DNA from 4 places in the Pseudomonas sp. HY13-MNA-CIBAN-0226 genome. Region 4 is predicted to be linked to each of the others. Evidence: predicted binding sites of a transcription regulator. Region 4 holds the regulator's gene; each other region holds the start of a gene.

Region 1 (7,755 bases), on a different contig from region 4:
ACCCTTGCGTTTGCTGCTACTGGCAGAAGAGCCAGCGTGGACAGCGTTGTTGCGCGAGTGTCTGGCTCCAATGGGGAGCTCGGCCGTGCTCATCAGCGCTCCGAATTGGGAGTCTGTCAGCAGTTTGTTCGATGACAACCGCAGCGCGGTGTTGTTGACGAGCCCTGCTCTGCAACCACTTCCCGGTCGTTGCACCTTGCCGACGGTATTGCTGCTCGAACACGAGCCGGCGTCGCCGCCCGATGGCGTGAGCGACTGGTTGGTGCGCGATCTGCTTGATACAGGCATGTTGCAGCGCTGCCTGCGCCATGTGCGCGAACGGGGGCTGCTGGAAACCACCCTGCAGCGTCTGGCCGAGCAGGACCCCTTGACCGGCATCGCCAATCGCCAGGGTTTTCAGACCCTGCTGGCGGCCCGGCTGGTGGAAAACGATGGCCGTGGCCTGGCACTCGGGCACCTGGACCTCGACAACTTCCGTCACGCCAACGACGCGTTGGGGCACCAGGCGGGCGACCGGTTGATCCTGCAAGTCGTTGCCAGGCTCAAAAGCCAGCTGGAGGTGGGTGATCAGCTCGCACGGTTGGGCAGCGACGAATTTGCACTGCTGATCGACACCCGCCGGGCACCCCAGCGCGCCGAGTGGATGGCCGAACGAATCACCGAAGCACTGGCCGAACCCTACTGGGTCGACGGCGAAAGCCTGTTGATCGGGTCCAGCCTGGGCATCGCCCATGCTCGCGCCCACGCCGGCGCCGACCCGCTGATGTGGCACGCGCACATCGCCATGCAGCAGGCCAAGAGCACCCAGGGCTGTACCTTTCACATCTTCAACGAACGCATCAATCGCAATGCGCGCAGCATGGCCGACCTGGAAAGCGAACTGCGACGGGCATTGCGCCGTGATGAGCTGGAGCTGCACTACCAGCCGCGACTGAACCTCGAAGACGGGCAGATCGTCGGCCTCGAAGCGCTGGTGCGCTGGCGTCATGCCGAGCGCGGTTTGCTGCCGCCAAGCGAATTCGTGCCCTTGGCCGAGCAGAGCGGCTTGATCGTGCCCCTGGGTTACTGGGTGATTTCCCGTGCACTGCGTGACATGCAGGCCCTGCGCGAGCGCGGGCTGCCGGCGCTGCACATGGCAATCAACCTGTCGTTTCGGCAGTTCCAGGACAGCCAGTTGCTGCCCACCCTCAGCCGCTTGATCATCGAGCGCGGAGTCGAGGCGCAGTGGCTGGAGTTCGAACTGACAGAGACCGCAGTGATGCGCCGCAGCGATCTGGTCAAGCAGACCATGGACGCCCTCGGGCGCCTGGGCGTGCGCTTTTCCCTGGATGACTTCGGAACCGGCTTCTCGTCATTCGTGCACCTCAACAGCCTGCCGATCGCCTTGCTGAAGGTCGACAAGAGTTTTGTCGGCGAGATGGAAGAGCGCGAGGAGAATCGCAAACTGGTGCACGCGATGATCAACCTGGCGCACAACCTCAATCTCGAAGTGGTGGCCGAAGGCGTGGAAACCCCGGAGCAGCTGGATCTGTTGCGTGGGTTTGGCTGTGATCAGGTGCAGGGGTACCTGATCAGCAAGCCGTTGCCGTTGGTGGAGCTGGTTGAATACCTGACCTTCGGTTCCAGCCAACAAGCCGTTGTGGAGGCCATTTAAAAGATCGCCAGAACGCGGCCGAGCCTTTAACCGCTCCTACATGGGAATGTGTACACCCGTAGGAGCTGCCGAAGGCTCGGGCCTCGTTCGGACGATCTTTTGATCTTAATCGGGTTGAATCACCCTGAAACTGGCCTGCACCGCAGGCTCACGCCGAATCATGCGCTTCATCTTCCACTCAAACGCCAGCGTCAGGCTCACCGCCGCACACGCCAGGCCCAGCGCCAGGCCCCACCAGACGCCCGTTGGGCCCCAGTCGAGATGGAATGCCATCCACCAGGCTGCCGGCGCACCAATCAGCCAATAGCAGGCCAGTCCAACCAGGAAGGTGGTCTTGGCATCCTTGAGCCCGCGTATGCAGCCCATGGCGATGGTTTGCGTACCGTCGAACAGCTCGAACCAGGCGGCGACCGCCAGCAGGCTCACTGCCAATTCGATGACCGGGCGGAACGCTGGATCATTATGGTCCAGGAACAAGCCAATCAATTGATGCGGCAGCAGCCAGAAAACCATCGCGAAGCCGAGCATCGCCGCCGCTCCGAACACAATACCAACCCGTCCCGCCAGCCGTGCATCCAGCAGTTGCCCGGCACCGTAGTGCTGGCCGATGCGCATGGTGATCGCATAGGACATGCCGGCCGGCACCATGAACGCCACCGAAACGATCTGCAGGGCAATCTGGTGCGCACCCAGTTGCGTACTGCCCATGGTGCCCATGCACAGCGCCGCGAAGGCAAACAGCCCGACCTCCACCGCGTAGGTGCCGCCGATGGGCAGGCCCAGCCGCCACAGCTCCTTGAGGTACTGACGGTTGGGCCGCGACAGGCCTTCACGCAATGGATAAGCGTCATACGCCCTATGCCGCCGAATATGCAGGGCCAGCGCCAATGCCATCAGGTTGGCGACGATGGCCGTGACCAGCCCTATCCCCACCAGCCCCATCCTGGGCAGGCCGAACATGCCGGTAATCAATGCATAGTTGAGCAGGAAGTTCGCCACCGTGCCGGCGAGGCTGATCACCATCACCGGCGTCGCCCGGCCGATCGCACTGGTGAAGCCGCGCAGGGCCATGAAGCTCAAGTAGCCGGGCAGGGCGAACGGCAGGATCATCAGGAATTGCCCGGCCATATGGACGTTGCTTTCGGTCTGGCCGAACAGCAGCAGCACGGGCTTGAGGTTCCACAGCAACAGGCCGGCGGCCAGTGCCATCAGCCACGCCAGCCACAAACCTGCCTGGGTCAGCCGGGCGGCGCCAACGATATCGCCCGCACCCTGACGGATAGCCACCAGGGTGCCGACTGCCGCAATCACCCCGATGCAGAAAATCGACACAAAAGAGTAGGTGGCCGCCCCCAGGCCGCCGCCGGCAAGCGCCTCGGGGCTGATGCGCGCCATCATCAAGGTGTCGGTGAGGACCATCAGCATATGCGCCAACTGCGAGGCAATCAGCGGCCCCGCCAGCCGCAGGATGGCCCAGAGTTCAATACGCGCTGGATGCTTCATGATCATCACGCTCGGTTTTCAGAGGGAACAGTAGACCGTCGATTTTCGGCGCTCTGGAGGATTTCCACAAAGGGATAAAAAGGATGGATGGCATGACTAAAACTCATCATGGATGAGTTTCTGCTAAGTTGTGGCGATTGCGCTGCAGGAGCTTTCTGAATGTCTCGTCGTCTTCCTCCGTTGTATGCCCTGCGTGCCTTCGAAGCGGCCGCTCGCCACAGTTCGTTTACCCGTGCCGCGCAAGAGTTGTCGATCACCCAGAGCGCGGTCAGCCGGCATATTCGTACGCTCGAAGAGCACTTTGCCTGCCGATTGTTTCACCGCAGTGGCCGCAACCTGCAACTGACCGAATCGGCCCGGTTGCTGCTGCCCGGCATCCGCGAGGGCTTCACCGCCCTGGAGCGGGCGTGCAACACCCTGCGCGCCGAAGACGACATCCTGCGCATGAAGGCGCCTTCGACCCTGACCATGCGCTGGCTGCTGGCGCGCCTGAGCCGCTTCCGTCACCTGCAACCGGGCAATGAGGTGCAGCTCACCAGCGCCTGGATGGACGTCGACTCGGTGGACTTCAACGACGAGCCCTTCGACTGTGCCGTGCTGTTGAGCAACGGCCATTTCCCACCTGACTGGGAGGCCAGTTATCTGTTCCCCGAAGAACTGATCCCGGTCGGTGCGCCGAACCTGCTGAGCGAGCAGCCTTGGGACGTGACGCGCCTGGCCAATACCGAACTGCTGCACCCCACACCGGACCGCCGCGACTGGCGCAACTGGCTGGAGCGCATGGGGCTGGCCGAACAGGTGTCGCTCAAGGGCGGGCAGGTGTTCGATACGCTGGAGCTGGGCATGATCGCCGCCGCCCGTGGCTACGGGGTTTCGATGGGCGACTTGTTGATGGTGGCCGAGGATGTCGCTCAGGGGCGCCTGAGTTTGCCGTGGCCGACTGCCGTCGCCAGCGGTGAGAAATATTACCTGGTCTGGCCGAAAACCCGGCCCGGCGGAGAACGGATGCGCCGCCTCAGTGACTTCCTGCAGGGCGAGGTCCGGGCCATGGAGTTGCCGGACGTCGAGCACCTGAGCTGAATCGATAGCGCCTGTGCAGCGACAGGCTCCGGCCATATCCTGGTAATCGGCTCAAGTATTCAGGTTTACCGCCGAAGAGATGCAGGTGGAACCTTCGTGCAGGTTCGACGTAATCCCCATTATTAGAAATGTCGCTGAGTGTGCAGCCCGATCAAGGAGGATTCGGACGCTTGGCCAGGAGCTGTCATGTCTCAACCTCGCGCCCGCATCGCCTCACAGCTGGGTATCGCGCTTGCCGTGATACTGGCGATCGTCATCAGCTGCAGCACTGTGTTTGCCCTGCGCTCGCTGGACACCGCCAACCTTGCCACCCGCGAGGAACACCTGGCCAGCGAAGCAAGGCTGCTGGCCGATCAATTGAGCACCTTCCACGGTACGTTGCGTGAGAGTACCCAGCGCCTCAGCGGCTTGTTCGAGAAGCGCTTCAGCGCGGGACTGAGTCTGCACCCGGAGCAGCCGGTGACGGTCGCGGGCGTGCAGACCGCGGGCTTGCACCTGGGCAGCGAAGTGCTGAACAACAACTTCCAGGAAGTGGACGAGTTCAAGCAGATGACTGCCGGTGTTGCCACGTTGTTCGTGCGTAACGGCGACGACTTCATCCGGGTCAGCACTTCCCTGAGCAAGCAGGACGGCACGCGCGCCATTGGCACGCTGCTCGATCACGCGCACCCCGCTTATGCGCGCCTGATGGCGGGGCAGGGCTACGTCGGCCGGGCCCTGTTGTTTGAACGGTCCTACATGACTCAGTACACCCCCGTACGCGACAGCGGCGGCAAGGTGATTGCGGTGCTGTTTGTAGGATTCGATTACACCGACGCGCAGAACGCGCAATTTGCCAATCTCAAACGCTTCCGCATCGGCCAGACCGGCTCCCTGGCGTTGCTCGACGAACAGGGCAAATGGCTGGTGCCGATTGCGGGCGTGCAGGCGTTGGAGCAGGCGGCGCCGACCCTTGCCGCGCTGGCAAAAACGCCTGGCAAAGGTGAGTTCTGGAGCGACAAATCCGAAGACTTTTACAGCGTCGCTGTGCCGTTCGAGGGTGGCCCATGGTCGGTGGTGGCGAGCATGCCCAAAGCGGAAATTCGCGCCGTGACCTGGAGTGTCGGCAGTCAATTGGCGATAGGCAGCCTGCTGGCCATGCTGATCGCCGTGGGTGCGGCGGTCTGGTTGTTGCGCAGCAAGCTGGCGCCACTGGGTGATCTGGTGCGTCAGGCCGAGGCGCTGGGCGCGGGGGATCTGAGCGTGCGCCTGAATGTCTCGAGCCACGACGAAATCGGCCAGTTGGCCCGTGCCTTCAACCAGATGAGCCAGGCCCTGTCGACCATGGTCGAGCACATCCGCAAAGCCTCGCAAGAGGTCAACAGCCGTGCCCAGGCCTTGTCTGGTTTGTCCGGTGGTGCTTACGAAGGCATGGAGCAGCAGTCGGGCGAGATCACCAGCATGGCAGGTGCGGTGGAGGAATTCAGTGCCACTTCCCTGAACATCGCCGACAACATGGGCAGCACCCAGTTGCTGGCTCAGGAAAACGCACAGCAAACCCGGATCGGTCGTACGTCGATGGACGAAGCGTCTTCGTCTCTTGAACAAATTGCGGGCGCGCTGAACAGCACGGCGACGGTCATCAACACACTGGGCCAGCGCTCTCAGGAAATTGGCGGCATCGTCGGGGTGATCACTTCGATTGCCGAGCAGACCAATCTGCTGGCACTCAACGCGGCCATTGAAGCCGCCCGCGCCGGCGAGCAAGGCCGGGGCTTTGCGGTGGTGGCCGATGAAGTGCGCAATCTGGCTTCCCGCACTCGCCAGGCAACCGATGAAATCTCGCTGATGATCCAGAGCATCCAGCAGGAAACCGGCAACGCCATCAGCACCATGGAGCAGGGCAAGGTACTGATGGAGGAGGGCTTGTCGCGCAACGCCAATGTCGCCTCGGCCCTGGCGCGTATCGATGAGCAGAGTCGCTCGGCTGGCCAGCAGTTTTCGGCGATCACCACGGCCACCCAGGAACAAAGCAGCACCGCGACGTTGCTCAGCAGCAACCTGCAAAGCATTGCGCTGGCCAACAGCGAGCAGCGCGAGGTGGTGTCGCACCTGGCCGTGACGGCCAAGGAACTGGAGAGCCTGGCGGCGGAGTTGCGGCAGGAGGTTGACCGGTTTCGTTGAGGTGTTCGGCTATGGCAATCGCGAGCAGGCTTGCTCCCACAGGTGTGATTGGCGTTCACAAGTTCTGCGTCCACCGACACTCCTGAGTAGGCGTGAGCCCGCTCGGTTTTATCAAGACATAGGGCCATTGTTGGTTTTACGCTTGATGAATCGTTTCAGCCGGTCTATAAAAATGGCACAACTCCAAGAAAGGCTTGTGCCATGACTCCGCTCAAACTCATCGTCGCCCTCGGCGCGCTGTCCGCTGCCTCCCATGCCATGGCGTGGGACTATGTTCTGCTCGACTCCGACAAAGCGGCCGCCAACTGGTCAATCACCAGTCAGCAACTCGGGGTGAAGACCGACAAACCCTTCTCCGTGACCCTGCGTACCTTGCATGGCGGTCGGCAAGAGGGCGTCAGCATCGTCGACATTGATAACGGCACGCTCAAGCTCTCGGTGGTACCGACCCGCGGCATGAACGTCCTGCAGGCCTCGGTGGGGTCTGTGCGCATGGGCTGGGATTCGCCGGTGAAAGAGGTGGTCAACCCGGCCTTCATCGAACTCAACGGTCGGGGCGGGTTGGGCTGGCTGGAAGGTTTCAACGAACTGGTGACCCGCTGCGGTTACGAATGGGTCGGCCACCCCGGCGTGGACAATGGCGAGTTGCTGACCCTGCACGGCCGCGCCGCCAACATTCCGGCCAGCAAAGTCACCTTGCACATCGACGAAAAACCGCCTTACGCCATCAGCCTGCGCGGTGAGTTGAAAGAGCAGGCGTTCAAGAAAGTCGACTTCTCCGTCGCCACCGAACTGGTCACCGAACCGGGCAGCGTGCGCTTCAGCCTCAACGACACCCTGACCAACAATGGCGACTATCCGAAGGAATACCAGGCGCTCTACCACAGCAACTTCAGTACCCCGTTCCTGGAACAGGGTGCTCGATTCGCTGCGCCGGTAAAACAGGTGTCGCCGTTCAACGACAAGGCCAAAGGTGAACTGTCGGACTGGCAGACCTACCGCGGGCCGACCAAGGACTACGACGAGACGGTCTACAACGTGGTGCCGTATGCCGATGCAAAAGGCGACACATTGACCGTGCTGCACAACAAGGCCGGCAGCCTGGGCGTCTCGGTAGGTTTCAACACGCAAACCCTGCCCGTGTTCTCCCTGTGGAAAAACACCGATACCCAAGGGCAGGGCTATGTCACCGGACTTGAGCCAGGCACGAGCTTCTCCTACAACCGCCGGTATCAACGACCACTGGGCCTGGTGCCGACGATCGCGCCAAACGAGCATAAAGAGTTCCGCATCAGCTACAGCCTCTTGGCGGACAAAGGGGCGGTGGATCAGGCGTTGAAGCGAGTGAGCGAGAT
Region 2 (7,755 bases), on a different contig from region 4:
TAACCGGGTGCTGCGCCTCGACAGCACGGCCTTGCCGCGCCTGGCGCATTTGAGTGGCAGGGTGATCGCCGTCGATTGCCGCAACCCGGCATTCCAGCTGTTCATTCTGCCCAGCGACGAAGGCCTGATGCTCGCCTCCCAGTGGGAGGCCGGCGCCGACTGCACCTTGCGTGCCCCGGCCTCAAGCCTGCTGAAACTGGCCATGAGCAAGGACAAGACTGCCGTGCTGCACGGCCCGGAAGTCGAGCTCGACGGCGACAGCGGCGTGCTGCTGGAACTGGCGGCGATCCTCCAGGACCTCGAGCTGGACTGGGAGTACGAACTCTCGCGCTGGCTGGGCCCTGTGGCAACACAACTGGTCGGCGGTCATTTGCGCAGTCGCGCGCGCTGGTACCAGCAAGGATTTGTCAGCCTCGGCCAAAACCTGGGCGAATACCTGGCCGAAGAATCGCGCACCCTCGTCGGTCAGCGCGAAGCCGAAGCCCGTTTCAGTGAACTGGACCAGATCAAACTTGATCTGGAACGTCTTGAGGCGCGTTTCGAGCGCCTTTCCCGATCTCTCGACCCAAGCGATAACGCATGAAGCTGCTTGCCGTCCGCCGTTTGTTGCGCATCCAGCGCGTTGTGATTCGCTACCGTCTCGATGACCTGCTGTTCGCCCTGCCGCTGCCCTGGTTCCTGCTGGCGCTGCGGTATGCATTGCCGTGGCGCTGGTTCCCGCGCAAAACGCTTGAGCTGAGCCGCGGCGCCCGACTGCGCCTGGCCCTGCAGGACCTGGGACCAATCTTCATCAAGTTCGGGCAGATCCTGTCCACCCGCCGCGACCTGCTGCCGGAAGACATCGCCGATGAATTGATGCTGCTGCAGGACCGTGTCCCGCCGTTCGATTCGCAAGTGTCGATCAAACTCATCGAAGAGCAGCTGGGCAAGAAGATCAGCGAAGTGTTCAGCCGATTCGACGTCCAACCGCTCGCTTCGGCTTCGGTAGCGCAGGTGCATGCCGCGCAGCTCAAGACCGGTGAAGAAGTCGTGGTCAAGGTGATCCGCCCCGGCCTCAAGCCGATCATCGCCCAGGACCTGGCATGGCTGTTCATCCTGGCTCGCGCGGCAGAAAAACTCTCGGCCGATGCGCGCCTGCTGCATCCGGTGGACGTGGTCCAGGACTACGAGAAAACCATCTACGACGAACTCGACCTGCTGCGCGAAGCCGCCAACGCCAGCCAGCTCAAGCGCAACTTCGAAGGCTCGCCACTGCTCTACGTGCCGCAAGTCTATTGGGATTGGTGCCGGCCCAAAGTGCTGGTGATGGAGCGCATCTACGGGGTTCAGGTGACCGACCTCGCGACCCTGGCCGACCAGCGCACCGACATGAAGATGCTCGCCGAACGCGGCGTCGAAATCTTCTTTACCCAGGTGTTCCGTGACAGCTTTTTCCATGCCGACATGCACCCGGGCAACATCTTCGTCAGCACCGTCAACCCGTGGAGCCCGCAGTACATTGCGATCGACTGCGGCATCGTTGGCAGCCTGACCCCGGAAGACCAGGACTATCTGGCCCGCAACCTGTTCGCTTTCTTCAAACGCGACTATCGGCGAGTGGCCCAGCTGCATATCGATTCGGGCTGGGTGCCGGCGGAAACCAAACTCAACGAATTCGAAGCGGCGATCCGCACTGTATGCGAACCGATCTTCGAAAAACCGTTAAAAGATATTTCATTCGGCCAGGTGCTGATGCGCCTGTTCCAGACCGCTCGACGCTTCAACATGGAAGTACAGCCGCAGCTTGTCCTGTTGCAAAAAACCCTGCTGAACATCGAAGGCCTGGGCCGCCAGCTGTACCCGGACCTCGATCTGTGGAACACCGCGCAACCGTTCCTCGAACGCTGGATGCGCGAGCGCGTCAGCCCCAAAGCGTTGCTGGGCAACGTGCAGAGCCAGTTTGAACAGCTACCGCACCTGGCCAACATGGCCCGCGACCTGCTCGAACGCATGTCCCAGCCTCACGCCTACGACCCGCCGCCACCCTGGCACCGCCGACGTGACGACTGGTTCCTGCGCCTGCTCGGCACCGCTCACCTGGCGGGCGGCGCAGTACTCGCGATCGGCGGCCCGCTGAACGACCTGGCCTATTGGCCAGCCGGAATCATGATGGCGGTCGGTTTGTATCTGGTCGTTCGCCGATAGCCAGTTGTGTGATCCGCTGGCACACTGTTTCAACGTTGGACTCCGCTAATGAAGTGCGGAGCCCGCTGTCGGAGTCGAAGATGAAAAACTGGCTGGACGAAATCAAGTGGGACGCCGATGGCCTGGTGCCCGCGATTGCCCAGGATCACAAGACCGGGCGCGTCCTGATGATGGCCTGGATGAACCGTGAAGCGCTGCAACTGACTGCCACGGAGAATCGTGCCATCTACTGGTCACGTTCCCGAGGCAAACTGTGGCGCAAGGGTGAGGAGTCCGGGCATGTGCAGACCCTGCATGAGATGCGCCTTGACTGTGACGCCGACGTGATCATTCTGATGGTCGAGCAGATCGGCGACATCGCCTGCCATACCGGCCGCCAGAGCTGCTTCTATCGAGTCTTCGAGAACGGCGACTGGAAAACCGTCGACCCGGTACTTAAAGACCCGCACGCCATTTACTCCGCAGGACACACCCATGAGTGACACCCTGACCCGCCTGGCCGAAGTGCTGGAAGAGCGCAAAGGCGCCGCTGCCGACAGCTCGTATGTTGCCAGCCTGTACCACAAGGGCCTGAACAAGATTCTGGAAAAAGTTGGCGAAGAATCCGTCGAAACCATCATTGCCGCCAAGGACGCTGCCATCAGCGGCGACTGCAGCGATGTGATCTACGAGACTGCCGACTTGTGGTTCCACAGCATGGTCATGCTCGCCCAACTGGGGCAGCATCCACAGGCTGTACTCGATGAACTCGACCGTCGCTTCGGTCTGTCCGGACACGCCGAGAAAGCCTCGCGCCCGTCCGCCTGAACAACTATTAGAGAGGAGCAGCAACATGGGCATTTTTGACTGGAAACACTGGGTCGTCATCCTGGTCGTTGTCGTGCTGGTATTCGGCACCAAGAAACTGAAGAACCTCGGCACCGACGTCGGCGAATCGATCAAGGGCTTCCGCAAAGCCATGAACGATGACGAAAAGCCCGCTGATCCAAGCGTGACCCCGGCGCAACCGGTACCACCTGTGCAGCCACAGGCCACCCCGGTCAACCCGCCGCACACCATCGACGTGCAGGCACAAAAAGTCGAAGAGCCGATTCGCAAAGACGTGTGAGCACTGACTAATGTTTGGTATCAGCTTCTCTGAACTGCTGCTCGTCGGCCTCGTCGCCCTGCTGGTGCTGGGCCCCGAACGCCTGCCGGGTGCTGCGCGCACTGCCGGCCTGTGGGTCGGTCGTCTGAAGCGCAGCTTCAACGCGATCAAACAGGAAGTTGAACGTGAGATCGGCGCCGACGAAATTCGCCGGCAGCTGCACAACGAGCATATCCTGTCCCTGGAGCAGGAGGCGCGGAAGATCTTCACGCCCACCCAGCAGGAGCCGACTCCGGTGCAGCCTGTCGCGGAGCCGACCATTCATGCCCCGGTGCCGAACATCGAGCCGACAATCGGCGCTGAACCTGCGCCTGTCGCTGCTCCTGCGGCGCAGCCTCTGGCCGAATCTGCAACACCTGCGGCTGCGCCTGTTGCGCCTGCCCCTCATGACCCAACACTGCCGCCGCGAGCCCCATGAGCGATCTTCCTGAAAATGACCAGCACATGCCGCTGGTTTCGCACCTCACCGAGTTGCGCACCCGCCTGCTGCGCTGCGTAGCGGCGATCTTCATCGTCTTCGCCGGGTTGTTCGCCTTCACCCAGCAAATCTATACCTTCGTCTCCACGCCGCTGCGCCAGTATTTGCCGGAAGGCGCGACAATGATCGCTACCGATGTGTCGTCGCCCTTCCTGACGCCACTGAAGCTGACGATGATGGTTTCGCTGTTCCTGGCGATTCCGGTGATCCTGCATCAGATTTGGGGTTTCATCGCACCAGGCCTGTACAAGCACGAGAAGCGCATCGCCGTGCCACTGCTGATGTCCAGCATCCTGCTGTTCTATACCGGCATGGCGTTCGCCTACTACCTGGTGTTCCCGTTGATCTTCAAATTCTTCGCTGCCGCTACGCCGGCCGGTGTGGAAATGATGACCGACATCACCAGCTACCTCGACTTCGTCATGACGCTGTTCTTCGCCTTCGGCGTGGCGTTCGAAATCCCGGTAGCCGTGGTATTGCTGGTGTGGATCGGTGTAGTCGACGTCAAGTACCTGAGGAAAATCCGCCCGTACGTGATCATTGGCTGCTTCGTGGTCGGCATGATCCTGACGCCGCCGGACATTTTCTCGCAGACCCTGCTGGCCGTACCAATGTGGCTGCTGTTTGAAATCGGCATCCTGTTCGGCAGCCTGATCAGCAAGCGTGGCGAGCACCCGGACGACCAGCCGGCTGACGACTCCAACGACCAGCCGCCAGCGACCCAGCCGTGAACCTGCTGCTTCTCGAAGAGGCCGATTTCATTGCGGCCGATCGGGTGATCCTGCGTGATCGCCGCCTGACCCACATGCAGGAAGTCCACCGTTCGCAAGTCGGTGACAGCCTGCGGGTCGGCAGGATTGGCGGTCTGATGGGGTCTGCCGAGTTGCTGCACCTGGACACCACCGAAGCCGAATTGCGCGTCACCCTTGATCAGCCCCCTCCGAGCAAGCTGCCGCTGACCATGGTGTTGGCCCTGCCACGCCCGAAAATGCTGCGCCGGGTGTTTCAGACCGTTGCGGCCATGGGAGTGCCGCGAATCATCCTGGTGAACAGCTATCGCGTCGAGAAGAGCTTCTGGCAAACGCCGTTCCTGGAACCAGACGCCATTCGCGAACAATTGATCCTCGGCCTTGAACAGGCCAGGGACAGCGTGTTGCCGGAAATTATTATCGAGAAGCGCTTCAAGCCGTTCGTCGAAGACCGGCTTCCCGCGATCACCGAAGGGACTCTGGGCCTGGTCGGCCATCCCGGCAACTACCCACCCTGCCCTCGCGGCCTGAACGAGCCGGTGACTCTGGCCATTGGTCCGGAAGGCGGCTGGATCCCCTACGAGATCGACCTGCTGGCCAAAGCCGGGCTGCAACCGGTACAACTGGGCGAGCGCATCCTGCGGGTCGAAACCGCGGTCACCGCCCTGCTGGCCCGACTCTTCTAAACACCACGCCCCCCGGTAGGAGCTGCCGCAGGCTGCGATCTTTTGATCCTGGCGTTTGTAAGGACGCCAGAACTCAAGATCAAGATCAAAATCAAAAGATCGCAGCCTTCGGCAGCTCCTACAGGTTCCGGAGAAGCTGCCGATACAACTCCCATAAAACCTACGTGTGGTTCGAGGGAGTTGCAGCATGTACCAATCGCTAGCTGATAAACTGGGGAACGTCAGCGTCAATCGCAAACTGGGAGTCGGTTTCGGATTGGTGCTGCTGCTGACCTGCCTGATCACCTTCACTGGCTGGACGGGCCTCAGCGGCGTCATGAGCCGGGGCGACAAGCTCGGTTTCATCTCCGGCCTGATCGAGCTGAGCAAAGACCTGCGCATCGCCCGCCAAGACTACGACATGCATCGCGGCGAACAGGGTCCCGGGACAGTCAACGATTTGCTCGGCCAACTGGATACCGGCCTGAAAACCGCACGCACCCTGATCGAACAGCCTGCCGATGCAGCCATGGTCGACCAGCAACTGGTCGCCGTCGCTGAATACAAGCGCGCCTTTGCCGACATGACCCAGGCAACCGCTGCTCGTGAAGACGCCCGGAGCAAACTGGGGGTAAACGCTGACAACGCCGTAGCGCAAGTCAGCACGGTCGAAAAATCCATGCTGCAAGGCGAAAGCGTTGCCGACTACAGCCAGGTGATCGAACTGAGCAAGCTGCTCCAGCAAGCGCGCTACCAGGTTCGCGGCTACACCTACAGCGGCAAGGCCGAAGCCCAGCAACCGGCACTGGACGCCATCGACACCGCCCTGAAAAGCCTCGACAGCCTCGCGGCAAAACTGCCTGAGCAGCACCTTGCCAACCTGCAACAGGCTACCGGGTCGCTGAAGGCTTACCGCGCGGCTGTCAGCCAGTTCCGCGACTCCCAGGTCGCAAACGCTACGGCGCTCACGCGCATGACCGCTCAGGGCGACATCCTGATCGACCTCAGCAAGAAGCTGACGGCCTCGCAGACCATTGTTCGCGACACCGATGCCGCGCACGCCAAGAACATGCTGTTGCTGGCCACCCTGCTCGCCCTGGCTTTCGGTCTGCTGGCGGCTTGGGCCATCACCCGCCAGATTGTCATTCCCCTGAGCCAGACCCTCAAAGTTGCCGAACGCATTGCAGCCGGCGACCTGACCCACAATCTGGTGTCTCGCCGCCAGGACGAACTGGGCCAGTTGCAGCGTGCTATCCAGAGCATGACCCAGGGCTTGCGCGAGTTGATTGGCGGCATCAGTGATGGCGTCACGCAAATCGCCAGCGCCGCCGAGGAGTTATCGGCAGTCACTGAGCAGACCAGCGCCGGGGTCAACAGCCAGAAGGTCGAGACCGATCAGGTGGCAACCGCCATGAACGAGATGACCGCTACCGTGCAAGAAGTCGCACGCAATGCGGAAGAAGCCTCGGAGGCCGCTGTGGCCGCCGACCAGCAGGCCCGTGAAGGGGACAAGGTGGTGGGTGAAGCCATCGCCCAGATCGAGCGCCTGGCGCTCGAAGTGGGCCACTCGACCGAGGCCATGGGCCATCTCAAGCGCGAGAGCGACAAGATCGGCAGCGTGCTCGACGTGATCAAGTCGGTAGCCCAGCAAACCAACCTGCTGGCGCTAAACGCCGCCATCGAAGCCGCCCGTGCCGGTGAAGCAGGCCGCGGTTTTGCCGTGGTTGCCGACGAAGTCCGCAGCCTCGCCCAGCGCACCCAGAAGTCGACCGAAGAAATCGAAGAGCTGATCGTTGGCCTGCAAGCCGGCACCCAGCAGGTGGCGACAATAATGGACAACAGCCGCAGCCTCACCGAAAGCACGTCGAACTGACCCGCCGCGCCGGTGGTTCGCTGGAAAGCATTACCCGCACAGTGTCAGCGATCCAGTCGATGAACCAGCAGATTGCCGCAGCGGCCGAGCAACAAAGCGCGGTGGCCGAAGAAATCAATCGCAGCGTGTTGAATGTGCGCGATGTGTCCGAGCAGACCTCGGCCGCCAGTGAAGAGACGGCGGCGTCGAGTGTCGAACTGGCACGGCTTGGTACTCATTTGCAGACGCTGGTGGGACGGTTCAAGGTCTGAGTTGATGCGAACGCCTCGGTTCACACAGGACCAAGGTGATGCTATCGCGGGCAAGCTCCCACAGGGTTCAACGGTGTTACGCAAATTGCATGAACACTGAACATACTGTGGGAGCGGGCTTGCCCGCGATGGCGGCCGGATGGCCGCCGCGATCAGAGAACCTGGCGCAGGAACGCCTGTGCCCGAGGATCCTTCGGCGCAGCGAAAAACTCGGCCGGCGAAGCATCTTCCAACAGCTTGCCGTGATCGAAGAACAACACCCGATCCGCCACTTCCCGCGCAAAGCCCATTTCATGGGTAACGCAGACCATCGTCATGCCTTCCACGGCCAGGGTCTTCATCACATCCAGCACTTCACCGACCATTTCCGGATCAAGCGCCGAGGTCGGTTCATCGAACAGCATCACC
Region 3 (7,755 bases), on a different contig from region 4:
CGATTGCAGCTGCGGTGGTGTGACGATGATGTGAGGGGGCTGTTCGTCACCCTTGATGAATGACGACTAGCGGCCAAAAGCGGTCGCTCAATGTGCCGTCACTTAAGCGCAGTCACGGCCTCGGCGATCGGCGCATCACTGGCGTGAGCCATGTTTGCACCACCGCGCAAACGCACCAGCGCCTGCTCAAAATACGTTCCACGGACATTGCCATCGGACCCTACGAACGCCTATGCGTCAGGCTTTGCTGCGCTGAGGGCGTTTGGGTTCCTTGTTAGCTACGTAGAGACTCCGGTGGTCGTGAAAAAACGCGTGGAAGATGCACCCAAGCGGTCGCTAACCCTGGAGCAGATAAACGCCCACTTTAGCGCCTGCCTGCCCATAACTCATCGAGGCAGGTAAATCCCCAGGCTTCGGCCGACTCTCGTGCGACGATCTTGTCCACGCCCACTAACTTGGCCAGGTTGACCACCCTAGGCAAAATGGAGGTGCGCCCCTTGGCCAAAAAAAACACCTTCACTTTGGGCGTCAACAACGACTTTTCATGTTGTTCGATCACCACCGCCAGCCCCCCGCTTTGCAGTCGCACCAGAGACCCCACCGGATAAATTCCGACGGTCCTGACAAACGCGTCGAATACTTTTTTATCGAAATGACCGTGCCACTGGGCCATTTTCTGGATCGACTCCGCCGGCCCCCAGCCCTTTTTGTAAGCTCGGTCCGAAGTAATCGCATCGTAGACATCGCAGACTGCCGCCATGCGGGCAAACAGGCTGATCTGTTCACCATTGAGACCAAAGGGGTAACCGCTGCCGTCGACTTTTTCGTGGTGATGCAGGCACACATCCACCGCGAGGGCGCTGACATGCCGGCAGGATACCAGGATCGCCGCACCGGCCTGCGGGTGATGGCAGACCGTTGCGTATTCGCTATCGGTGAGTTTCCCCGGCTTGTTGAGAATAGTGTCGGAGATGGTCACCTTGCCGATGTCATGCAGCAGCCCGGCGATACCGGCTTCGTGCACCTGCGCCTCGTCCAGCCCCAGCTGACGCGCCAGAGCAATCATCAGCGCACACACGGCCACCGAATGCATGTAGGTATATTCGTCGGCATTCTTCAGGCGTGCCAGGCTGATCAAGGCATTGGGATGGCGCAGGATCGAATTGGAGATATCGTCAACCAGAGTGACGATCTGCTCCAGTTCGATCACCGCCCCCATGCGTGCATGATTGAACATCTGCTCCACCGCCGACTTGGAGCGAGCACAGATCCTGAATGCCGCAGCGACCTCCTCTTTCATGCTGGCATGAGCTAACGACTGCTTTTCGCCAATAGCCAGCAGACGAACTTCGACTGTCCGTTCGACCTCTTCGACCGACAGGCTCGCACGCCCCTCAAGTACATCGAGCCCCTTGTCCGTGTCGATCCAGACCTGGGTGATGGACGAGTGCAGGATCTGCTCCAGATCGTGTTCCTTAGTCAGGGTGAATCGATTTCTCCAGAAGGGGTAGTCCATCCAGGAGCCACATAATTCGCTGATATGCATGCCCAGGCAGAGCTCGGTGGTGCTTATACATTTCAGCATGTTGGGAACCTATATTCAGTTGGTATTTCAATGCTCTGCGTTGCTGTCGCTCATCACTGAGCGTACAACCATCCACCGCGTGGGTTGGCGAAGTGATTGGGCAGACGCTTTTAACCAAACGAGGAAATGTCTTATTACCGGCCTTTTCACTGCACTCCACTCAAGAGCTGATGATGGATGTGCTGACCTGGATGAAGTTTGGACTCACCGCGCAAAATCGTGCTGTGATGTTGGACGCTGATCACTCAACCCACCCGCTGAACGCCTGCGTCCAAGCACCTATGGGGCGCTTGGCTACTGGAATTTATGCAAAAAATCTCTGCGCACGCTCATCCATCGGTAAGTTTAAGTACCTCAACAGCGCCTTGTGCGACCGCTTGGACATGAGCGCTGATGCAATCCAGCCCATGCTCACTCAGTTGGTTGATGAGGGCTCGCCAGCATGAGCTCGACCAATTCACCACCTATCAGGTTGTCCGGCGCAAAAAAAGGAAATCGAGGCAAGGCCCACAAAGCAGCTGTCGCCTTGGGGATGAAAGTCGCCTTTGAGGCTGAGTAGGTAGCATCTGTTAAATATTCTGCGACGATCAGGTATCCACCCTGGTGTCCACATTTTCAATCTATCACTATGTCGGCTTTCAGACTGGGGAGCGCTTTAGGCCAGCCCTATAGTCGAAAGCGCTTAACCAAACCGTCAAGTTCATGACCTAAGCGTGCCAACTCTATACTTGAGGCAGCTGTCTCATCACTAGCGCCAGCAGTTTGTTCAGAGATATCACGCACGTTGAGCACGCTCCGGTTGATCTCTTCAGCCACTGCGCTCTGCTGTTCAGCGGCTGAGGCTATCTGCTGATTCATCAACTGGATCGTAGACACCGTGCGGGTGATATTTGCCAAAGAGGTTCCGGCACGACGAGTTAATTCAACACTGCTGTCAGTCAATATACGACTGCTCTCCATAACGGCGGATACCTCTCGAGTGCCGCTTTGCAAGCTGGAGATTAGCTTTTCAATTTCTTCGGTGGATTGCTGGGTACGCTTCGCCAGGCTACGAACTTCATCGGCAACTACCGCAAAACCTCTTCCAGCTTCACCAGCTCGCGCGGCCTCAATGGCGGCATTGAGAGCGAGTAGGTTGGTTTGTTGTGCTACCGCCTTAATAACATCGAGCACACCGCCGATTTTGTTGCTTTCCTCTCTGAGATTACTCATAGCTACGGTGGAGTTACCGACTTCGAAAGCCAGGCGTTCGATTTGAGCCACGGCCTCGCCAACAACTTTGTCACCTTCGCGAGCCTGCTGATCTGCGGCGGCCGCGGCATCAGAGGCTTCTTCAGCATTACGCGCTACCTCTTGCACGGTGGAGGTCATTTCGTTCATGGCAGTAGCAACTTGATCGGTTTCGACTCTCTGGCTGTTCACACCAGCACTGGTCTGCTCGGTGACGGCTGACAACTCTTCGGCAGCGCTAGAAATCTGGATGACGCTAGCGCCGATACCGCCAATCAGTTCGCGCAGGCCGATGGTCATCTGTTGTAGGCTTCTCTGCAATTGCCCTACCTCATCGCGGCGATTGACCTCCTGATGCTGACTCAAATCGCCGGAGGCAATACGATCGACGTTCTTGAGGATATGCTGCAACGGTGTAACGATTTGCCGGGTAATGATCCAGGCCGCGACGGCACCGAGCAGCAATGCCAGCGCAGCGATGATAGCAAGCAAGTTTTTAGCAAAAGACGAATCGGCATCGCGCTTGGCGGATTGCGACGCTACCAACTGCTGGGTGTTACTGAGCAGGATATCTCCTTGCACACCCATTCGGGCGAACACCGGAGTCAGATCGGCTCCCGCCTGGCTTAAGTCGCTCAGGGCATCGCGGTACACCTTGACCGCAGCTATCTGCTGGTCAATCAGCGCCTTATCGCTGGACACAGTCAATTGGACACGAGCAGTATTCAAATACCCAGCCAGTTCGTCGAGGGTCTGGAGGATCATCCGGGCACCGTCCCCCTTAGGGTTGAGCTCCATCTGCAAGCGATGAATTCGCAGGTCCTTGGTCATCTCGCTGACACGAGCGATGTCCTGTACTTTGACGCTGCGCTCAGCAAGAATATTGATTGCTGTCCAGCCGGTTAGTGCAAGGAGAAAAGTCAGCCCTAATACCAAGCCGAATCCAAGACCGAGTTTGGCGCTGACACGGATATTGCTGATCCAACCAAACATTTTATACTCCAAAGCTGCAGACTGCGTTTAACCAGAGGATAGACCACAGATGCCTATCGGCGTCTCTTCGATATGCATTAGCTAGTTTTTCCACACTTCGTCGGAATGTAAGGTAGGGTTGAGAGGAAACTGCCTTGTTCACAGGTCATCTCCCGCCCGCTTGATTACAAGCCGCTCGCTTGAAGTTGTGCTCAGAACACAGCGCACGCTGCAGAGCGGTGCGATGGAATGCGTCCTGGACGTGAAAGCGGATTAACGTTCGGCGTCAAAGTCCACAAAAAACGGGCACCTTCAAGGTGCCCGTTTTGATTTACGCCGACGCCTGCGCCTGCGCCCGTAACCGTTTACCGATCACTTCCAGCAGGTCACAACCATCACGCAGCGGAATGGCCAGCAGTTTGGAAAAGTCCGCCAGCACGACAGTGTCGCAACCAATCTCGGCGCGGAAGGCGATGTTTTCCAGCACCTGCGTGACCGTGCGGATTCGGTAATCGGCCATGGCCAGGAGGGCGTCGAGTGGGGCTTGAGTGTCGATGAGCAGTGCGGCCGGAATCTCGTCGAGTCCGGAAAGGGGGGTGTATCTGTCCATAGGTAAAACTCCGATCAAGCAAAGGTTGACCCGATCGATCAGGTCGCCAAACCTGAGTCGCCATTGTGGGCGACGGTGCGGACTATAAGCTTCATCGGAACAGCGGGCAAGGTCAGGTCCAATCAAGGGCCCCTCAACCAGGCCCTTTTACGCAAAACCACCGCCTGCGCCTCATTAAACGTTTCGGTCAGCGAGGTATTCCGGATGGTCAGTAGACGAGCCAATGGCGAAAAGCGAGGGCGAACCCAGAGCCTGATGAATGTCCAGGGAGACTGAACCATGGTTTAGGTGTTGGAGCACCAGACTTCTGAACACCTGGCCGCTCAAGCAATGGATAAGGTCTGAAGCACTTAAAGCAAATCGACGGAGAATGGGCACACAGTGTGTTCATCAGGATTGGTAACCCACACTGCGTAACGTTGGTATCGGATCGACAAGCGCTGCCCGGTTTCGACTCGCTGAATCGGGAACCCTGAATAATGCATTGAGAAAAATTGCTTTCGCGGCGGGCGAATTTGGCATCGGAGAACCATGCCACGTATCAAATGGGACGCGTTTGAGGGAGCGAGATCGAGCATTTCCGGATAGGGCCGGCCGTCTTTTTTGTGACGATTGGAGCGCTTCGCTACAGGCAGCAATCGGCCGAGGCTGTGTAGACTGGAAATCGCGTTTCTACGCGAAATCCACATCTGCAGACGTGCCGATGAATTTCAGATTTAACGTAGCCGCGGACACTTCAATTTTGGCGAAGCGTTTTTTCACACTCTGAGTCAGAAGCAAATCGGAATGTTGCGACGACCAACTAATTTCGTTTGTTTTGGATTGTCGGAATGACTTGTATTCAACTAACCATAAACTAATCCATTTACATGTATTTCTCTGTAAAAAATAAAAATGCAACAGCGGCTCATCAGAATTCTTAGGTTAGTAGCCTTCTACGTTCTTCCATACCAACAACATATTTCTTCGAAAAAGCTGCCTCTGGATCCACATAACCTCGACAAGACAAGGAAGCTGATTGCTTAAATCTGACTGGGAACTGATTCTAGCGTTATTGAGCGGCTATTTCATGCAGTCGAGACTGGTTTATATTCCAAATTAATCTAATGGCGCCCAGACCGGCGCATGAATTGCTTGGATTGCACTCAGGTATCGCCTCAAACCTCACCCATAGATTAATTAAGGTTTTCACTGATAAAGTGCTCATGCTTCGCTTGCACTGGCCGATAACGAATTGGAAGGTAATTCTGTCATCGGCGAGAATGAGAAATTTTAGGGTATCGGTGCGCAGTACACTCAGCGGTACCCTAATGGCCCTGTGATTGGTTGCACAGGGCGGTGTAAGCCCTGTTAAAGGGGGTAAATCCAAGAGACCTCCAGGGAGTTGGAAAACGACCAATTGTAAAGCATTCTCGTTGCATACGTGATTAATGCGGCTACGATTGGAAAAGCGGCGACTGATATATCAGGCCGACTCGCAAGCAATCCAGCACACTCAAAGCCAAAGCCCACGCATCCTTTGTAGTGAGCGGGATAGCGGCTTGATTGTTCACGGTCATTTCAAGTAATGGTGCAAATTATTTGCAGCGCTTGATCAACTCACAGCACTCGACAACCATTATGCACAGAGGGATGCACAGGATTATGCAAATTCAGACATCAAGCCTATAAGCGGGCTTCTCTCAGATGCGGTAGATAGGCTTGTCCAAAAAAAATCGGCGAGGGTGGTAATGCGGGCAAGCTATTCTAGAACACCAATCAAAGCTGCCTGATGTCTGTAATTATTATCATAATTGGCAGCCACACTGGGGACTTTTGTACTCGCTTTGCTGTTTATCAAAAATATCGTCACCCCGTTGACCGACATATATCGGGTTAATGAAGCCATCGTTAAGGGTGATCTGCGCAGCACCATAACCTTCGAGTCGATGGCCTGTTAAAAAATCAACCACGTTCTAACACTGGAATTTCGTATGCTCTTTAGAAACCTCAATGTGGCTCAACGCGCGGCCCTATTTTTCACGTTAATTATCGCTTTGGTCTTTGCGCTTGGCACATTCGCAGTGATGCAGATGCGGGAGCTGAGGGACGCCGAGAAAGACGTCGAACTCAACTGGATGGCTAGCATCCAACAAGCGGCACTGATGAACGCTACAGTCCTTCGCTTGAGGCTAGAAACACAGCGAGGCCTTGCTGAACCCCAATCCATTCAAAAGACGATTGATAGCTTCCCTGCGTACCGCAAGGCGCTCACCGATGTGGTGGCTAATTACGCCTCCCTCGTATCGAACGAGAAGGAGGCCACGTTATTCACATTGGTGAAAACCAGCGTCGATGAGTACTCCAAACAGTTGGAGCGTCTCGAACCGCTGATGAGGCAGGGTGACATAGCTGCTGCGTCTAGCCTAGTGACTACCAGCATCCGCCCTCTGACAAATAAGATGGAGGGGCAGATCAAAGACTTGATCAATTTTAACAACGAAGGCGCAGCGCAGGCTGGGCAAAACGCAACCGATCTCTATAACAATGGATTTTGGCTGGTTGTCGGCCTAATTTCTGGCGTTGTCGTCCTGACGGTTGGGCTGGCATCGCTGCTGACGAAAAGTATTACGTCTCCTATCAACGATGCCTTGTCGGTTGCGGAGCGTATCGCAGCCAGTGACCTCTCCAAGGAAATATTGGTCAGTGGGACTGATGAAGCTGGGCGACTGTTGAAAGCACTCGCACAAATGCAGGCAAACCTGCGCACTACGATTATGCAAATATCCGATTCGTCTACCCAACTGGCGTCTACGTCAGAAGAGATGACAGCGGTCACCGAGGAGTCTAGTCGGGGTCTTGTCGCACAAAATGACGAGGTCAATCAAGCTGCCACCGCGGTCACTGAAATGAGCGCGGCCGTTGATGAGGTCGCTCGTAACGCGCAGTCAGCTTCTGAAGAATCAACGCGTACCCAGGGCTATGCCGAGATAGGTTTGGCGCGAGTGGCTCAGACATTGAAGTCAATTCAAAAGCTGAGCGGTAACGTTGAAAACACGAGCGAACAGATTCAAGGGTTGTCGGATCGTGCCCAAAGCATCACTAAAGTTGTCGATGTGATTCGGGCGATTGCAGAGCAAACCAACCTGTTGGCTTTAAACGCTGCTATCGAGGCCGCACGCGCAGGCGAGCAAGGCCGTGGGTTTGCGGTAGTTGCTGACGAAGTAAGAGCTTTGGCCCATCGCACTCAGGTCTCGACTCAAGAAATCGAGCAGATGATCGCTGCCATCCAGAACGATTCTGATCTGGCCGTGAAGGCGATGAATACGAGCAGAGACCTTGCGACCGAATCACTTGGTGTCGCCCAGGAGGCCAGTAC
Region 4 (7,755 bases):
GCCGATCGACATGATTGGCCTGGAAGTGGGCTATCGCCTGATTCCGCTGGTCGACCGCAATCAGGGTGGGCAGTTGCTCGCGCGGATCAAGGGCGTGCGAAAGAAGCTGTCCCAGGACCTGGGTTTCCTGATGCCCACTGTGCACATTCGTGACAACCTCGACCTGGCGCCGAGTGCCTATCGCCTGACCCTGATGGGCGTGATCCTGGCCGAGGCGGAGATTTACCCGGACCGCGAACTGGCGATCAACCCGGGGCAGGTCTACGGCACGCTCAACGGCATCACCGCCAAAGATCCGGCTTTTGGTCTGGAGGCGGTCTGGATTGAAGTCAGCCAACGTGCCCAGGCGCAGTCGCTGGGATACACTGTGGTCGATGCCAGTACAGTAGTGGCCACTCACTTGAACCAGATTCTGTACAAGCACTCCAGCGAGCTGATCGGGCACGAAGAAGTGCAGCAACTCATGCAATTGCTGGCCAAAAGCTCGCCCAAGCTGGCAGAAGAGCTGGTGCCGGGCGTGGTGTCGCTGTCGCAGTTGCTCAAGGTGCTGCAGGCTTTGCTCGCCGAACAGGTGCCGGTTCGGGACATTCGCAGCATCGCCGAGGCCATCGCGAACAACGCGGCCAAGAGTCAAGATACCGCCGCGTTGGTGGCTGCCGTGCGGGTCGGCGTATCCCGCGCAATCGTCCAAAGCATTGTAGGTACTGACTCCGAGCTGCCAGTTATCACGCTGGAGCCAAGGTTGGAACAGATATTGCTCAATAGTCTGCAGAAGGCAGGACAGGGCTCGGAAGAGGGCGTCCTGCTGGAGCCAAGCATGGCTGAGAAGCTGCAGCGTTCGTTGATCGATGCCGCGCAGCGTCAGGAAATGCAAGGTCAACCGGTGATTCTGCTGGTGGCCGGTCCGGTTCGCGCGATGCTCTCGCGGTTCGGTCGGCTGGCAGTCCCGGGTTTGCACGTGTTGGCGTATCAGGAAATCCCTGACAACAAGCAAGTGACCATCGTTGCGACAGTAGGGCCCAACGGCTGAGGTAGTGGTTTATGCAAGTTAAGCGTTTTTTCGCCGCCGATATGCGTCAGGCCATGAAACTGGTTCGTGACGAGCTGGGCGCCGATGCCGCGATCATCGGCAACCGCCGAATCGCCGGCGGCGTGGAGCTGACGGCTGCCCTCGATTACAAGCTGTCGGCGCTGGCACCGCGGGTTCCGAACATGGAACTCGAGGACGAATTGCGCAAGACCCAGTCGCGGATCGTCACCGCCCAGGCCGAACTGAGCCTGCGCAGCGAAGGCGAGAGCGACAAGGCCACCAATCGCCAGCTGTTCGCCGGCTTGCCCCTGACTGCCGCCGAACCGCTGGTCGAACCCACCTACACCGAGCCTGCACGCCCGGCGCCGGCGCCCGCTGCCACTGGCGGTGTCGATCCGCGTGCATTTGACTCGATGCGCTTTGAACTCAACAGCCTGCGCGAACTGATGGAAGTGCAGTTGGGCTCCCTGGCGTGGAATCAGCTGCAAGGCAGCCGCCCGGCCCAGGCCAACCTGTGGCGCCGGCTGCAACGCATTGGCCTGTCCGGTCCGCTGTCGCGGGATCTGCTGGCAATGATCGGCGACATTGACGAGCCTCGCCAGGCCTGGCGCATGCTGCTGGCGCACCTGGCGCGGATGATCGCCACACCGGAAATCGAACCCCTGGAAGAGGGTGGCGTGATTGCCATGGTCGGCCCTGCCGGCATGGGCAAGACCACCACCCTGGCCAAACTCGCTGCCCGCTACGTGCTCAAGTACGGCGCGCAGAACATTGCGCTGGTGAGCATGGACAGCTACCGGATCGGCGCCCAGGAACAGCTCAAGACCCTGGGCCGCATCCTCAATGTGCCGGTGACTCATGTCGACCCGGGGCAGTCGCTGGTGCAGGCGCTGGAGCCTTTGTTGCGCAAGCGTGTGGTGTTGATCGATACCGCCGGCCTGCAGGCCAGCGATCCGGCACTGCGCATGCAGCTCGAAAGCCTGGCCGGACGTGGCATCAAGTCAAAAAATTACCTGGTCCTCGCAACCACCAGCCAGAAACAGGTTCTAACCGCCGCTTATCACAGTTACAAGCGCTGCGGGCTCGCCGGCTGCATCCTGACTAAACTGGATGAAACGGCCAGTCTGGGCGATGTGTTGAGCCTGGCCATCAGTCATGAACTGCCGGTGGCCTACCTGACCGATGGGCCACGGATCCCGGATGACTTGCATCTGCCGCGGCGTCATCAATTGGTCAGTCGCGCAGTCAGCGTGCAAATGCAGGAAGAACCCAGCGAAGAAGCCATGGCTGACATGTTCGCTGATATTTACCACAGTCCCACCAAGCAGGTTGGCTGAGGTATTAATGAATCGTTTTTGTACCTACATCGATGGTCTGCCATGCATTGTTCAGATGATGAACGCGCAGCCAGTAATGTGGCCTCCGTCTATGCAAGACAAGGTAAAGAAATAACATGGGCAGCATGCATCCCGTACAGGTGATCGCGGTGACCGGCGGCAAAGGTGGCGTCGGCAAAACTAACGTGTCAGTGAACTTGTCGCTGGCTTTGGCTGAGCTCGGACGGCGCGTCATGCTTCTGGACGCCGACCTTGGGCTGGCGAACGTCGACGTCCTTTTGGGGCTGACACCCAAACGTACCCTGGCCGACGTGATCGAAGGCCGCTGTGAGCTGCGCGACGTTCTGTTGCAAGGCCCGGGCGGCATTCGTATCGTGCCGGCCGCGTCCGGCACCCAGAGCATGGTGCACCTGACACCGGCTCAACACGCCGGCCTGATCCAGGCCTTCAGCGACATCGGCGATAACCTCGATGTGCTGGTGATCGACACGGCTGCGGGCATTGGTGATTCGGTGGTCAGCTTTGTGCGCGCCGCCCAGGAAGTCCTGCTGGTGGTGTGCGACGAGCCGACCTCGATCACTGACGCCTATGCGTTGATCAAGTTGCTCAACCGCGACTACGGCATGAACCGCTTCCGCGTCCTGGCCAATATGGCCCAGAGCCCGCAGGAAGGGCGCAACCTGTTCGCCAAGTTGACCAAGGTCACGGACCGCTTCCTCGACGTCGCCCTGCAATATGTCGGCGCGGTGCCATACGACGAAAGCGTGCGCAAGGCCGTGCAAAAACAGCGTGCGGTTTACGAAGCGTTTCCGCGTTCCAAATGTTCGCTGGCGTTCAAGGCGATCGCGCAGAAGGTCGATACCTGGCCGCTGCCGGCGAACCCGCGCGGGCACCTGGAATTTTTCGTTGAGCGCCTCGTACAACAAACGGCAGGGCCGGTGCTATGACCGCCAGTGGCTATAACCTCTACAAGATATCGGCCCGCGATGCGCAGTGCGAGCTGATCGAGCGTTACGCGCCACTGGTAAAACGGATTGCCTACCACCTGTTGGCGCGTTTGCCGGCCAGTGTCCAGGTCGAAGACCTGATCCAGGCCGGGATGATCGGCCTGCTTGAAGTATCCACCAAATACGACGCCAGCAAAGGCGCGAGTTTCGAGACGTACGCGGGCATTCGAATCCGCGGCGCGATGCTCGATGAAGTGCGCAAGGGGGACTGGGCGCCACGTTCGGTCCACCGCAATACCCGAATGGTCAGCGACGCAATTCGCTCGATTGAAGCTAAAACAGGTCGCGACGCTAAAGATCACGAAGTTGCGGCCGAACTCCAATTGAGTCTTGACGATTATTACGGGATTTTGAACGACACCCTGGGCAGCCGCCTCTTCAGTTTCGACGACCTGTTGCAGGACGGCGAACACGAAGGGCTGCACGAGGATGGAGCAAGTGCTCATACGGAGCCGTCGCGTGACCTGGAAGATGAACGCTTCCAGGCCGCGCTGGCGGACGCGATTGCCAATTTGCCGGAGCGTGAGCGACTGGTGTTGGCGCTGTACTACGACGAAGAGCTGAACCTCAAGGAAATCGGTGAGGTCCTGGGTGTCAGCGAATCTCGGGTCAGCCAGTTACACAGCCAGTGCGCGGCCCGTTTGCGGGGGCGTTTGGGGGAGTGGCGAGCGCGCTGAAGGCAGTGTGGGGACACTGCGAACGGGCTGGCGGGTGTTAAACGCGCCGGTCGCGATCTGTTGTGCTCCAGACAGTCATCGAGTGTTTTGCCGGATTGAATGAAATGGCGTGTCCAGGTGCTGGGCGCGTTTAAGACTGCTTGGAGGTCGAATTGGACAAGAACATGAAAATCCTCATCGTTGATGACTTCTCAACGATGCGGCGGATCATAAAAAACCTGTTGCGTGACCTTGGGTTCACCAACACGGTCGAGGCGGATGACGGCACTACGGCCATTCCGGTCCTCAACAGCGGTAGCATCGACTTTCTGGTAACGGACTGGAACATGCCCGGCATGACCGGCATCGATCTGCTGCGCCACGTGCGTGCCGACGAAAAGCTCAAGCACCTGCCAGTGCTGATGGTGACCGCCGAAGCCAAGCGCGAGCAAATCATTGAAGCAGCCCAGGCCGGTGTTAACGGCTATGTGGTCAAGCCCTTCACGGCCCAGGCGTTGAAAGAAAAAATCGAAAAGATTTTCGAACGCATAGGCTGAGTCACTGCGCCACGGGGGAGCTATGGAGCAAAAAGAAATTTCACAGGGCGATTTCGAATCGACCCTGAAAAAACACGCCGTCGAATTGGTCGAGAGCCTTGAAAAAGGCAAGTTCGGCGACGCCGTGCAACTGATCCATGAGCTCAACCAGACCCGTGACCGCGGCCTGTACCAGGAGGTGGGCAAGCTCACCCGCGAGTTGCATAGCGCGATCGTCAATTTCCAGATTGATCCGAATATGCCGCAAGCCGAGGAGGTCTCTCAGATCACCGACGCCACCGAGCGCCTGGGGTACGTGGTCAAGCTCACCGAAGCCGCCGCCAACCGCACCATGGACCTGGTGGAAAACGCCACGCCGCTGGTTAACAGCCTGAGCCAGGAAGCCGAGGCCTTGAGCACGGACTGGGGACGGTTCATGCGCCGCGAAGTCGGGGCCGAAGAGTTCCGCGAGCTGGCCCGGCGGGTCGACGGTTTCCTGACACGCAGCAGCGAAGACAATCGCGTGGTGGCGGGCAACCTCAACGACATTCTGCTCGCTCAGGATTACCAGGACCTCACCGGCCAGGTGATCAAGCGCGTGACTCAATTGGTCACCGAAGTTGAAAGCAATCTGCTCAAGCTCGTGCTGATGGCCAGTCAGGTGGACCGCTTTGCGGGCATCGAACATGACCGTCAAGCGATGCACGCGGAAAAAGATCCACAAAAACATCTCTCTCAGGGTGAAGGTCCGCAGATTCATGCCGATAAAAGAGAAGACGTTATGTCCGGTCAGGACGATGTGGACGATTTGCTATCCAGCCTTGGATTTTAGACCTGTAGGAGCACCCCATTAATGAGCTTCGGCGCCGATGAAGAGATCCTTCAGGATTTCCTGGTTGAGGCCGGCGAGATTCTAGAGCAACTGTCCGAACAACTGGTCGAGCTGGAAAGCCGACCGGATGATGCGGATTTGCTCAATGCAATTTTTCGCGGTTTTCACACTGTAAAAGGGGGCGCCGGCTTCCTCCAGCTCAACGAGCTGGTGGAGTGCTGTCACATCGCCGAGAACGTGTTCGACATCCTGCGCAAGGGTGAGCGTCGCGTCGACTCGGAACTGATGGACGTAGTTCTCGAAGCACTGGACGCGGTGAACGGCATGTTCACCGAAGTCCGCGAGCGCAGCCCGATCACGGCGGCCACGCCTGAGTTGCTGGCAGCCCTGGCCCGTCTGGCCGAGCCGCAATCGGCCGACGAAGCCGCACCGGTTGCCGAAGTGGCGCCGGTGGCAGAAAGCACATCGGGTGACATTACCGACAACGAATTCGAGCAACTGCTGGACTCGTTGAACGCCGTCAAGGCCCAGGCCGAGGCGGCGCCTGCCGCACCAGCACCCGTCAGCACCACGGCTGCAGCCAGCGACGAAATCACCGACGACGAGTTCGAGTCGTTGCTCGATCAGTTGCACGGTAAAGGCCAGTTCGCCATCGACGCCGTGGTTGCCCCGGCGGCACCTGCCGCACCGGCTGCACCAAAGGCCGCAGGCGACAGCTCGGACATCACCGACGAAGAATTCGAAGCACTGCTCGATCAGCTCCATGGCAAGGGTAACTTCGCCGTCGAAGCGCTGGAGTCGGCGATTGCGTCGGCGCCCGTCGCGGCAGCACCAGTCGCCGCCGCAGTGGGCAGCGACCTGATCTCCGATCACGAATTCGAAGCGCTGCTCGACGAATTGCACGGTAAAGGCAAGTTCTCCGAAGTCGGCACGGCTACGGTCGCTGCCAGTGCTGCTGTTGCCGCGCCGGTAGCCAAGGCCGCAGCGCCCAAGCCGGTGGCGAAAGCCCCTGAGCCAAAAGCCGAAGCCGCCAAGCCTGCCCCGGCTCGCGCACCGGCCACGCCGCCGGCGGAAAAGCCGGCCAGCGAAGCCGAGACTACCGTGCGGGTCGATACCGCACGCCTCGACGAAATCATGAACATGGTCGGCGAACTGGTGCTGGTGCGTAACCGCCTGGTGCGCCTGGGTGCCAACAGCGCCGACGAGGCAATGTCCAAGGCCGTGTCCAACCTCGACGTGGTCACGGCGGACCTGCAAACCGCGGTGATGAAGACCCGCATGCAGCCAATCAAGAAGGTCTTCGGGCGTTTCCCGCGCCTGGTTCGCGACCTGGCTCGCCAGCTCAAGAAAGAGATCAACCTGGAACTGGTCGGCGAAGAAACCGACCTCGACAAGAACCTCGTCGAGGCCCTCGCCGACCCGCTGGTCCACTTGGTACGCAACGCCGTCGACCACGGTATCGAGTCGCCGGAAGAGCGCGAAGCCGCGGGCAAGTCCCGTGGTGGCAAGGTCATTCTTGCGGCCGAGCAGGAAGGCGACCACATCCTGTTGTCGATTTCCGATGACGGCAAAGGCATGGACCCCAACATCCTGCGCGCCATTGCGGTCAAACGCGGGGTCATGGACAAGGACGCCGCCGATCGCCTGAGCGACACCGAGTGCTACAACCTGATTTTTGCCCCGGGCTTCTCGACCAAGACCGAGATCTCCGACGTGTCAGGGCGTGGCGTGGGCATGGACGTGGTGAAAACCAAGATCTCCCAGCTCAACGGCTCGATCAACATTTACTCGGCCAAGGGCCAGGGCTCGAAGATCGTCATCAAGGTGCCGTTGACCCTGGCGATCATGCCGACGCTGATGGTCATGCTCGGCAACCAGGCGTTCGCGTTCCCGCTGGTGAACGTCAACGAGATCTTCCACCTCGACCTGTCGCGCACCAACGTGGTCGATGGCCAGGAAGTGGTGATCGTGCGCGACAAGGCGTTGCCACTGTTCTACCTCAAGCGCTGGCTGGTCGCTTCCGCCGCTCATGAAGAGCAGCGTGAAGGCCATGTGGTGATCCTTTCGGTGGGCACCCAGCGGATCGGCTTTGTCGTCGATCAACTGGTAGGCCAGGAAGAAGTGGTCATCAAGCCATTGGGCAAGATGCTCCAGGGAACCCCGGGCATGTCGGGCGCCACCATCACCGGTGATGGCCGTATTGCGCTGATTCTCGATGTTCCGAGCATGCTCAAGCGTTACGCCACCCGGCGTATTTGATTCTGGTGGAGCAGGGCGATCGCGCCTTCGCTCCATCTAACGGAGTGTTTATGGCAGTCAAGGTCCTGGTGGTGGACGATTCGGGTTTTTTCCGTCGC

What was found. The regulator FliA, encoded in region 4, starts transcription of late flagellar genes. The targets are predictions, from matches to a motif close to CTAAAGTTTNNNNNNNNNNNGCCGNTAA.
Region 1: AAEZ05_RS01870 (methyl-accepting chemotaxis protein) is a predicted target of FliA. The motif match lies at 4,288-4,315, and genes of this name have one in related genera.
Region 2: AAEZ05_RS17260 (methyl-accepting chemotaxis protein) is a predicted target of FliA. The motif match lies at 5,363-5,390, and genes of this name have one in related genera.
Region 3: AAEZ05_RS03110 (methyl-accepting chemotaxis protein) is a predicted target of FliA. The motif match lies at 3,862-3,889, and genes of this name have one in related genera.

What each region holds. Positions count from the first base shown of each region.
Region 1 covers NZ_JBEOPS010000001.1:399,774-407,528, reverse strand. The annotation lists gene AAEZ05_RS01885 (putative bifunctional diguanylate cyclase/phosphodiesterase) at 1-1,654, shown strand, start outside; gene AAEZ05_RS01880 (NorM family multidrug efflux MATE transporter) at 1,760-3,157, opposite strand; gene AAEZ05_RS01875 (LysR substrate-binding domain-containing protein) at 3,317-4,237, shown strand; gene AAEZ05_RS01870 (methyl-accepting chemotaxis protein) at 4,424-6,400, shown strand; gene AAEZ05_RS01865 (aldose 1-epimerase family protein) at 6,602-7,755, shown strand, end outside.
Region 2 covers NZ_JBEOPS010000015.1:1,704-9,458, reverse strand. The annotation lists gene AAEZ05_RS17300 (ubiquinone biosynthesis accessory factor UbiJ) at 1-583, shown strand, start outside; gene ubiB (ubiquinone biosynthesis regulatory protein kinase UbiB) at 580-2,184, shown strand; gene hisI (phosphoribosyl-AMP cyclohydrolase) at 2,265-2,666, shown strand; gene AAEZ05_RS17285 (phosphoribosyl-ATP diphosphatase) at 2,659-2,991, shown strand; gene AAEZ05_RS17280 (twin-arginine translocase TatA/TatE family subunit) at 3,017-3,292, shown strand; gene tatB (Sec-independent protein translocase protein TatB) at 3,303-3,749, shown strand; gene tatC (twin-arginine translocase subunit TatC) at 3,746-4,540, shown strand; gene AAEZ05_RS17265 (16S rRNA (uracil(1498)-N(3))-methyltransferase) at 4,537-5,244, shown strand; gene AAEZ05_RS17260 (methyl-accepting chemotaxis protein) at 5,432-7,096, shown strand; gene AAEZ05_RS30775 (hypothetical protein) at 7,156-7,347, shown strand; gene AAEZ05_RS17255 (amino acid ABC transporter ATP-binding protein) at 7,500-7,755, opposite strand, start outside.
Region 3 covers NZ_JBEOPS010000002.1:199,491-207,245, reverse strand. The annotation lists gene AAEZ05_RS03135 (MFS transporter) at 1-23, shown strand, start outside; partial or broken gene AAEZ05_RS03130 (DUF2388 domain-containing protein) at 99-218, opposite strand; gene AAEZ05_RS03125 (cyclic di-GMP phosphodiesterase) at 365-1,585, opposite strand; gene AAEZ05_RS03120 (hypothetical protein) at 1,678-2,031, shown strand; gene AAEZ05_RS03110 (methyl-accepting chemotaxis protein) at 2,252-3,808, opposite strand; gene AAEZ05_RS03105 (hypothetical protein) at 4,119-4,397, opposite strand; partial or broken gene AAEZ05_RS03100 (transcriptional regulator) at 4,575-4,664, opposite strand; gene AAEZ05_RS03095 (methyl-accepting chemotaxis protein) at 6,371-7,755, shown strand, end outside.
Region 4 covers NZ_JBEOPS010000008.1:18,171-25,925, reverse strand. The annotation lists gene flhA (flagellar biosynthesis protein FlhA) at 1-1,030, shown strand, start outside; gene flhF (flagellar biosynthesis GTPase FlhF) at 1,042-2,367, shown strand; gene fleN (flagellar synthesis regulator FleN) at 2,484-3,314, shown strand; gene fliA (RNA polymerase sigma factor FliA) at 3,311-4,051, shown strand; gene AAEZ05_RS10510 (chemotaxis response regulator CheY) at 4,216-4,587, shown strand; gene AAEZ05_RS10505 (protein phosphatase CheZ) at 4,610-5,398, shown strand; gene AAEZ05_RS10500 (chemotaxis protein CheA) at 5,420-7,657, shown strand; gene AAEZ05_RS10495 (protein-glutamate methylesterase/protein-glutamine glutaminase) at 7,708-7,755, shown strand, end outside.